One region of the Pseudomonas sp. C9-3 genome, then DNA from elsewhere that is predicted to be linked to it. Evidence: riboswitches for the same ligand, from Rfam matches in the RefSeq annotation. Region 1 holds a riboswitch; the other holds the start of a gene.
The links. Region 1 has a riboswitch for cobalamin ahead of RS899_RS00270 (TonB-dependent receptor domain-containing protein). Riboswitches for the same ligand answer to the same signal wherever they lie in the genome.
Positions count from the first base shown of each region.

Region 1 (4,362 bases):
GACCCGCGCCTGGTCGGCATCACCCCGGCGATGAAGGAAGGCTCCGACCTGGTGGCCTTCGCCGACAAGTTCCCGGATCGCTACTTCGACGTCGCCATCGCCGAACAGCACGCCGTAACCCTGGCGGCCGGCATGGCCTGCGACGGCGCCAAGCCGGTGGTGGCGATCTACTCCACCTTCCTGCAGCGCGGCTACGACCAGTTGATCCACGACGTCGCGGTGCAGAACCTCGACGTGCTGTTCGCCATCGACCGCGCCGGCCTGGTGGGCGAGGACGGCCCGACCCACGCCGGCAGCTTCGACCTCTCCTACCTGCGCTGCATCCCCGGCATGCTGGTGATGACCCCCAGTGACGAGAACGAACTGCGCAAGCTGCTCACCACCGGCCATCACTTCGAAGGCCCGGCGGCGGTACGCTACCCGCGCGGCACCGGCCCGAACGCCGCCATCGAAGCCGAGCTGGCACCGGTGGAAATCGGCAAGGGCGTGGTGCGCCGCGAAGGCAAGGCCGGCAAGGTCGCCTTCCTGGTGTTCGGCGTGCAGCTGGCCGAGGCACTGAAAGTCGCCGAACAGTTCGACGCCACGGTCGCCGACATGCGCTTCGTCAAGCCGCTGGACGAGGAACTGGTGCGCCAGCTGGCCGCCAGCCACGAGTTGCTGGTGACCATCGAGGAGAACTCGGTGATGGGTGGCGCCGGCGCCGCCGTCAGCGAATTCCTCGCCCGCGAGAATATCCAGCAGCCGATCCTGCACCTGGGCCTGCCGGACTACTACGTCGAGCATGCCAAGCCTGCGCAGATGCTGGCGGAGTGCGGTCTGGACGCTGCCGGCATCGAAGCCGCGCTACGTGCGCGCCTGCACGTCCTCGGCGACCGCTGAGCACATCCCTCGTCCTGAGTATTGCCAGCCACGGGCGCACCTACTAAGGTGCGCCCGTTTTCGTTCGAGGTAACGGGAAGCAGGTGAAAGACCTGCGCTGCCCCCGCAACGGTAACCGACGCACTCCCCCAGGGAGCGCAGCATCGCCATGGCCACTGCTCTTGTGGGAAGGCGGCGATGTGACGTCGGCAGCCCGGAGACCGCCCTCGACACGCCCCGACAGGTGTTGCGGAGGGCCGCACCGTCAAGTGCGGCCTGCCGCCCTTGCCACGCCCTCCTCGAAAGTCATCCGCCCGCTTTTGAGGACGCTCCATGAAACTGACCCGACTCGCCCTGGCCACCAGCCTGCTGCCCGGCCTGGCGTTCGCCGCCGACGACATCTACCGGCTCTCCGACCAGGTGATCACCTCCGCGCGCCAGGCCCAGCCGCGCGCCGAAGCCACCTCGGCCAACAGCGTGTTCACCCGCGCCGACATCGAGCGCCTGCAGGTGCGCAGCGTCCCTGACCTGCTCGCCCGTGTACCCGGCGTGCAGATGGGTAGCTCCGGCGGCGTGGTCTCGTACTCCGTGCGCGGCACCAGCACCGCGCAGACCCTGGTGCTGGTGGACGGCCAGCGCATCGCCTCGGCCAGCAGCGGCATTGCCCGCCTGGACTACCTGAGCATCGATAGCATCGAGCGCGTCGAAGTGACCCGTGGCCCGCGCTCGGCGCTGTACGGCGCCGACGCCATTGGCGGCGTCATCCAGATCTTCACCCGCCGCGGCGAAGCCGGCCTGCACCCGGAAGTCCGCCTGGCCGCCGGCAGCCACGACACCTTCGAGCGTAGCCTGAGCCTCTCCGGCGGCAACGAGCAGACCCGCTACAACCTCGGCGGCAGCCTGGACGAGAGCCAGGGCTGGGACCGCACCAGCGACAACGTCGGCGCCGACAACGACCACGACGCCCAGCGCAACAAGGCCGTGCACCTGAACCTGGACCATCGCTTCAGCGACGACTGGAAGGCCGGCCTGAACCTCAACGATCAGCGCGGCAAGAACGAGTACGACGACGCCTACAACTTCGAGCCGGGCTCGCCCCGCGACGAATTCCGCGTCAGCAGCTACAGCGCCTATCTCGACGGCCAGATCACCAACATGTGGAACAGCCGCCTGGAGCTGGGCCGCAGCTTCGACCGCAACAAGGCCGTGGGCGCGGCCGACAGCTGGAACAATGGCACGCTGGAAACCACCCGCCACTCGGCGAGCTGGATCAACCGACTGCAACTGGACGAGTCCAATCAACTGGCCCTGGGCGCCGACTGGTACGAAGACAAGGTCGACGGCAGCACCGACTTCGCCGAGGACCAGCGCAGCAACCGCGCCTTCTTCGCCCAGCACAGCTTCAAGGGCGACAACTTCGGCACCGAGCTGGGCATCCGCCACGACAACAACCAGGCCTACGGCAGCCAGAACAGCTGGAACGCCGCCTTCAGCCTGCCGGTCGGCGACAACCAGACCTGGATCGCCAGCTACGGCGAAGGCTTCCGCGCACCGACCTTCAGCGACCTCTACTACCCCGGCGCGAGCAATCCGGACCTGAAGGCCGAGACCTCGAAGACCTACGAGCTGCAATGGCGCGGCGACATCGAAGGCACGCACCTGGAAGCCTCGCTGTACCGCACCGAGGTCGACGACCTGATCGCCTGGGACAGCACCAGCAACCAGCCGGAGAACATCAACAAGGCGCGCATCAATGGCTTCGAGGCCAGCGTTGCCCGCGAAGTACTGGGCTGGCAGACCGCGCTCGGCCTGAGTCTGATCGACCCGCGCGACCGCGACACCGGCCACACCCTGCCCTACCGTGCCCGCCGCACCCTGAGCCTGGATCTGGATCGCCAGTTCGGCGCGTTCGGCGTCGGCGGCACCTGGCGCGCGGTCAGCCAGCGCTACGACGACGCGGCCAACACCCGCGAACTCTCCGGCTACGGCGTGCTCGACCTGCGCACCAGTTGGCTGGCCAGCGACGAAGTCCGCTTCGACCTGAAGCTGGATAACGCCCTGGACCGCGACTACACCCTCGGCGACTACCTGCGCCCGACCAGCCCGAGCGACTACATGGGCGAGGCCCGCCCCTACCGCGAACCAGGCCGTACCGCACTGCTGGCGGTAACCTGGACGCCGGAGCTGTAAGAAAAGCGGCCTGGCGGCCCCTCACCCTAACCCTCTCCCGGAGGGAGAGGGAACTGACCTGGCGTCCGGCGAACGCCGTGCCCCCCGGCAACGCCGAACGGCCCCCTCTCCCTTTGGGAGAGGGCTGGGGTGAGGGGAGGAGCCCCAGCACCGATGCCAATCAGGCCACCATAGGAGCGGATTCATCCGCGATGCCCAATCGCGCACGGGCAGACATCCACGGCGGCCCGGTGCAGGAGCCCGCTCGCAAGCAGCGGATTAAACCAGTACCCCCGCCATCCGCCCCAGCTCCGCGCAGTCCTGCGCGTGCCAGTCGGTCAGCTCGGGCCAGGGATTCTCAGCAAGATTCACCAGCGCACTGTGCGCCCCAGCCGCACGCGCGCAGTCGAGGTCGAAGCGGTAGTCGCCGACCATCAGCATCTTCTGCGGCGCCACGTCCCAGCGCGCGGCCAGGCGCAGCAGGCCATCCGGGCTTGGCTTGGGGTCGGCCTCGCCACGACCGAGAACATCCTCGGTCAGGAAGCAGTCACCAATACCGATGGCCGCCAGCGTGATCAGCGCCAGCTCGTGGGCATTGCGCGTCAGGATGCCCAGGCGGTAGCCCGCAGCATGCAGCGCACGCACCAGTTCCACCGCACCCGGCGCCGCTTTGGACGCCACCGCCAGCTCGCGCTCGTGCTCCAGCAGCCAGGCGTGCTTGGCCGCTGCCTCATCCTCCGGCAGCGCGGCCAGGTGGGTGAGGATGTCGTGCTCCTGGGGAATCCCCAGCGCGCGCTTGATCGCCGGAAAATCGTGCACCGCCAGGGTCAGGGTGCCGTCCATGTCGAACACCCAATGACGGATATCCCCAAGCCTCATGCCCAGTCCTCGCGGCGGCGGATCAGGCCCTCCTGGGTCGAGGAAGCGACCAGCTGGCCATCACGGTTGAAGATGCTGCCGCGCACGAAGCCACGGCCATTGCCGGCCCAGGGGCTGTCGATCGCATAGAGCAGCCACTCGTCCGCGCGCAGGTCGCGGTGGAACCACACGGAATGGTCGATGGTGGCGACCTGCATGTCCTTCTGCCACACCGAGCGGCCGTGGGGCAGCAGCGAGGTGGTGAGGAAGCCGAAGTCCGAGGCATAGGCGAGGATGTACTTGTGCAGCGCCGGCACGTCCGGCAGCTTGCCGTCGGCGCGCAGCCAGAGGTACTTGATCGGCTCGCCGACCTCGGGGTCGTAAGGGTCGTTCTCGGTCACCGGGCGGATTTCGATGGGCTTGGGATAGAGCAGCTTGTCGCGAATGCGCTCGGGGAACTGCGCGGCGCTGCGCTTC
Region 1 covers NZ_CP135919.1:53,463-57,824, reverse strand. The annotation lists gene dxs (1-deoxy-D-xylulose-5-phosphate synthase) at 1-879, shown strand, start outside; cobalamin riboswitch at 899-1,102, shown strand; gene RS899_RS00270 (TonB-dependent receptor domain-containing protein) at 1,192-3,048, shown strand; gene RS899_RS00265 (HAD family hydrolase) at 3,307-3,906, opposite strand; gene tesB (acyl-CoA thioesterase II) at 3,903-4,362, opposite strand, start outside.

Region 2 (4,362 bases), 100 kb from region 1:
GCAGGCGTGGATCACGCGCACGGCCAGTTTCTCCAGGTCGGCCGGGATGCCGGTGAGGTCGGCTTCGGCGCGGATGGTGGCGAAGGATTGGCGATAGATCGCCTGGCCGTCGCGAATGTAATCAAGCATCGGGTTGGGCTCCGGGTGCGGCCAGCAGGTCGCCGGCGGCATCGAGGGAAAGGTTGCGCGCCAGCGGCTGGCCGAAGCCGGCCACGCCATCGGCGCGACGGAACAGGTCATAGCGGCCGTCGGCGACGGCCAGCAGGGTGTAGGGGGCGACGTGGGCGGCGGCGCAGGAGCGCGGGCAGCCGCACAGGTGGACGCCAGCTGGCGGCGCGTGGCGAAGGCGTTCGGCCAGGCGAAAGGCATCGGCCTTGGTATCGGCCAGCCCGCGCGCGCAGCCGCTGGAGCCACTGCACGCGACGATGCGCGACAGCGGCTGCGCAGCGTCGATCACCAGGCCGAGGCCGCCCAGTGCGCCGAGTGCAACGGCGGCATCCACCTGGGCCACATCCGGCAGGATCAGGCTTTGCCAGGGTGTCAGCCGCAGCTGCCCGCCGCTGAAGCGCTCGGCGAGATCGGCGAGGCCGAACAGTGTGGCGCTGTCGAGGCGGCCGAGGACGAATCCCGCGCCGACCATGGTGCTTTCTGGCTGGCGCTGAGGCTGAATCCCTAGATGGCCGAAAGCCTGCGCTGCAGGGCGACGCCAGTTATCCACCGCGGGTCCGAGTTGCAGCGCAAAGGGCAGGCGTTGCTGCAGGCGCTCCAGCAGCACTTCGTCGCCGAGCATTTCGCGCAGGTGGCGCATGCGCGTCTGGCCGTCGCCGGCGAGGTCGAGGAACAGCTGCAGCAAGGTTTCCACCAGCAGCGGCACCTGCTCGGCGCTGACGGCGGCAAGGGCGGGGCGATCCGTCTCGTTCCGTGGCGGACAACCGGCCAGGCCGAAGGCGAACAGCGGTGCTGCGTCGTCAGACATCGCCGACAGCCAGAGATCGTTGGGGTGCGCCAGCATTGCCAGGGCTTCGCCACCGTCCAGCTGGATGCCGAACTTGGGCGACAGGCCATGGAAGCGCGGGGTGCGCTCCAGCAGGTCGAGCAGTTGGCGGGCCAGCGGAGCCGCGTCGAAAGCCGTGGCGGCGTCGAGGCCGAGCGCCGGGCTGACCAGCAGATTGCGCACATCATCCGACGCCAGTTCACGTGGGCCGAGGCCGGCGGCCAACAGTTCATGGCTCAGCGCATTTTCAGCGCCGGCATGCACGCCGCGAATCTGCAGGTTGGCGCGGTTGGTCGCCTCCAGCACGCCGTCGGCATGTCGTTCGGCAGCCAGGGCGATGGCGCGCGCGGCGTTGGCGTCCAGTTGCCCACAGGGCAGCTTGATGCGGCAGATGCCGCCATCGCGGGAGGCCACGATGCGCAGCAGGCCGGGGCAAGCATGCGGGCGGACGGGCAGAGCGGATGTGTCTTGCACTGAGGTCACCAGGGCTGGGTCGCGGTGACCTGCGAATCCCCACAGGGGACTTCACGACACCGATACACCCCGCTCGATGTCTGCACACGCGACTGGTTTCGTCGGCAGGTCTCCTGGCTGGCAGGTCCTCATCCAGCGCGGCCTTCCCGGTTGCCCAGTGGCCTGGCCGGCGGCACGGAACGCTGTCCCGTGGCGCCGCATTGCGCGGACTCGCTGCTTACAGTTGCGGGGGCAGCCACGGCTTAACCGTGTTCCCTCTTCGGCTCCCGGAAACCTCACCGATAGGGGCGAAGCGTCCTACGAGCACCGACGAAGCGGGTATTATGCCTGCTTTGCCCGAAGGCAGGAAAAGCCTGCCCGTCGGATCGATCGTCGCACTCTCGAGGAATTTTCATGACGCCCTGGCTGACCATCGTCGGCATCGGCGAGGACGGTTACGCCGGCCTCGGCAAGGCCGCGCGCCGTGCCCTGCTCGCCGCCAGCGAAGTGATCGGCGCGCCGCGCCAGCTGGAGCTGCTGCCGCACTGTCTGCGCGCCAACCGCCAGGCCTGGCCGAGCCCGTTCAGCCTGGAGCCGGTGCTGCGCCGGCGCGGCGAACCGACCTGCGTGCTGGCCAGCGGCGACCCGATGTGGTTCGGCGTCGGCGCAAGCCTGGCCCGCCAGGTTCCGGCCGAGGAAATGCGCGTGCTTTGCGCTCCGTCCTCCGCCTCGCTGGCTGCCGCGCGGATGGGCTGGGCATTGCAGGACTGCACGCTGTTGTCGCTGGTGGCGCGTCCATTGGCCGCACTCAACGCCCAGATCCACGACGGTGTGAAGCTGTTGATCCTCAGCAATGACGGCGACAGTCCTGCGGCCGTTGCTGCGCTGTTGCGCGAGCGAGGGTTTGCTGCGAGCCGGCTCAGCGTGCTGGAGCACCTGGGTGGCGACCACGAACGACGCATCGATGGTCTGGCGAATGACTGGTCGCTGGCGCAGGCGGCTGCGCTGAATCTGCTGGCGGTGCAGTGCATCGCAGGTGAAGACGCGCAGCGCCTGCCGCTCACGGTCGGCCTGCGCGACGATGACTATCGCCACGACGGTCAGTTGACCAAGCGCGATGTACGCGCCGTGACCCTGGCGCGGCTGGCGCCGAAACCGGGCGAGCTGCTCTGGGATGTCGGCGCCGGTTGCGGCTCCATCGGCATCGAATGGATGCGCGCGCATCCGAGCTGCCGCACGCTGGCCATCGAAGCCAACGAAGGGCGCCAGGAGCACATCCGCTTCAACCGCGACGCCCTCGGCGTACCAACGCTGCAACTGGTCTGCGGCGCCGCGCCGGAAGCGCTGCAGGGGCTGGAGCGCCCGGATGCGATCTTCGTCGGCGGCGGCGTGACCCTGCCCGGCGTATTCGAACAGTGCTGGGAGCAGCTCAAGCCCGGCGGCCGTCTGGTGGCCAACGCCGTCACCCTGCAGAGCGAATCCATGCTGCTGAGCTGGCGCGCGCGCATCGGCGGTGAGCTGACCCGCCTGTCGGTGTCCCAGGCTCAGCCGCTGGGTGGCTTCGACACCTGGCGCGCGGCGCTGCCGATCACTTTGCTGGAAGTCTGGAAGCCGCTGGCCGAGTGAGCATGCGCGAAGAAACCCCGGAGCAGCCACGCCCGCTGCGCAGCGGCTACACCACCGGCAGTTGTGCTACGGCCACCAGCCTCGCGGCAGCGCGCCTGCTGCTCACCGGTGAAGCGCTGGATGCCGCGCAGATCGCCCTGCCCAAGGCGCGCTGCGCGACCCTGCGCCTGGAGTTCTGCCGGCTTACTGCTGAAGGTGCCGAAGCCGGCACCCTGAAGGACGCCGGCGACGACCCGGACGTGACCCATGGCGCGCTGGTATTCGCCCGTGTCGTGCTGAGCGATGAGCCGGGTGTGCGCTTTCATGCCGGGGACGGTGTCGGCACGGTGACCAAACCCGGCCTGGTGCTGGCGGTGGGCGAGCCGGCGATCAACCCGGTGCCGCGGCAGATGATGCGTGACAACCTTGCCGCGCTGGCGACCGAGTGTGGCTATGCCGGCGGCTTCGAGGTGACGATCCATATCGAGGGCGGCGCCGAGCTGGCGCAGAAGACCATGAACCCGCGCCTGGGCATCCTCGGCGGTCTGTCGATCCTCGGCACCACCGGCATCGTCCGGCCATTCTCCTGCTCGGCCTACATCGCCTCGATCCAACAGGGCATCGACGTCGCCCGCGCCAACGGCTTCCGTCATCTTGCCGCTTGTACCGGCAACGCCAGCGAGGACGCCATGCGCCGTCGCTACGGTTTCGACGACACCGCGCTGATCGAGATGGGCGACTTCGCCGGTGCCGCGCTCAAGCACCTGCGCAAGGTGCCGGTGGAGCGCTTCAGCGTCTGCGGCGGCTTCGGCAAGATCAGCAAGCTCGCCGCCGGCCACATGGACCTGCACAGCCGCCACTCCAGCATCGACCTGCCGCAACTGGCCGAGTGGGGCGCGGGGATCGGGGCTTCGGCAGACCTGCAGCAACGCATGCGCGAGGCCAACACCAGCCAGCAGGCGCTGGCGCTGTGCCGCGCCGAGGGTATCGCCCTGGGCGATGCGGTGTGCGCCCGCGCGCTGGCCTTCGCCCGGCGTATCGTGCCCGTTGAAGTAACGCTGGAAGTCTTCGCCATCGACCGCCAGGGCAACCTGGTGGGCGAGGCGCTGGAGGTGAGATGAAACGGGTCCTGCTGCTGGGCGGAATCGGTGAGGCGCTGGCTATTGCGCGACGGCTGGGACCGCAGCATCTCTACAGCCTGGCCGGCCTGGGCAAGGTGCCGGACGACCTCGCCTGCGAAGTGCGCGTGGGTGGCTACGGTGGCGCCGAAGGCCTGGCCGGATTCATCCGCGAACAGGGCTTCGACCTCC
Region 2 covers NZ_CP135919.1:6,617,565-6,621,926, forward strand. The annotation lists gene RS899_RS30460 (precorrin-8X methylmutase) at 1-129, opposite strand, end outside; gene cobG (precorrin-3B synthase) at 122-1,477, opposite strand; cobalamin riboswitch at 1,555-1,794, opposite strand; gene cbiE (precorrin-6y C5,15-methyltransferase (decarboxylating) subunit CbiE) at 1,862-3,073, shown strand; gene RS899_RS30475 (cobalt-precorrin-5B (C(1))-methyltransferase) at 3,076-4,173, shown strand; gene RS899_RS30480 (cobalt-precorrin-6A reductase) at 4,170-4,362, shown strand, end outside.
Region 2: it holds a riboswitch for cobalamin, as region 1 does, so the genes downstream of both, cobG (precorrin-3B synthase) here and RS899_RS00270 (TonB-dependent receptor domain-containing protein) in region 1, are expected to answer to the same signal.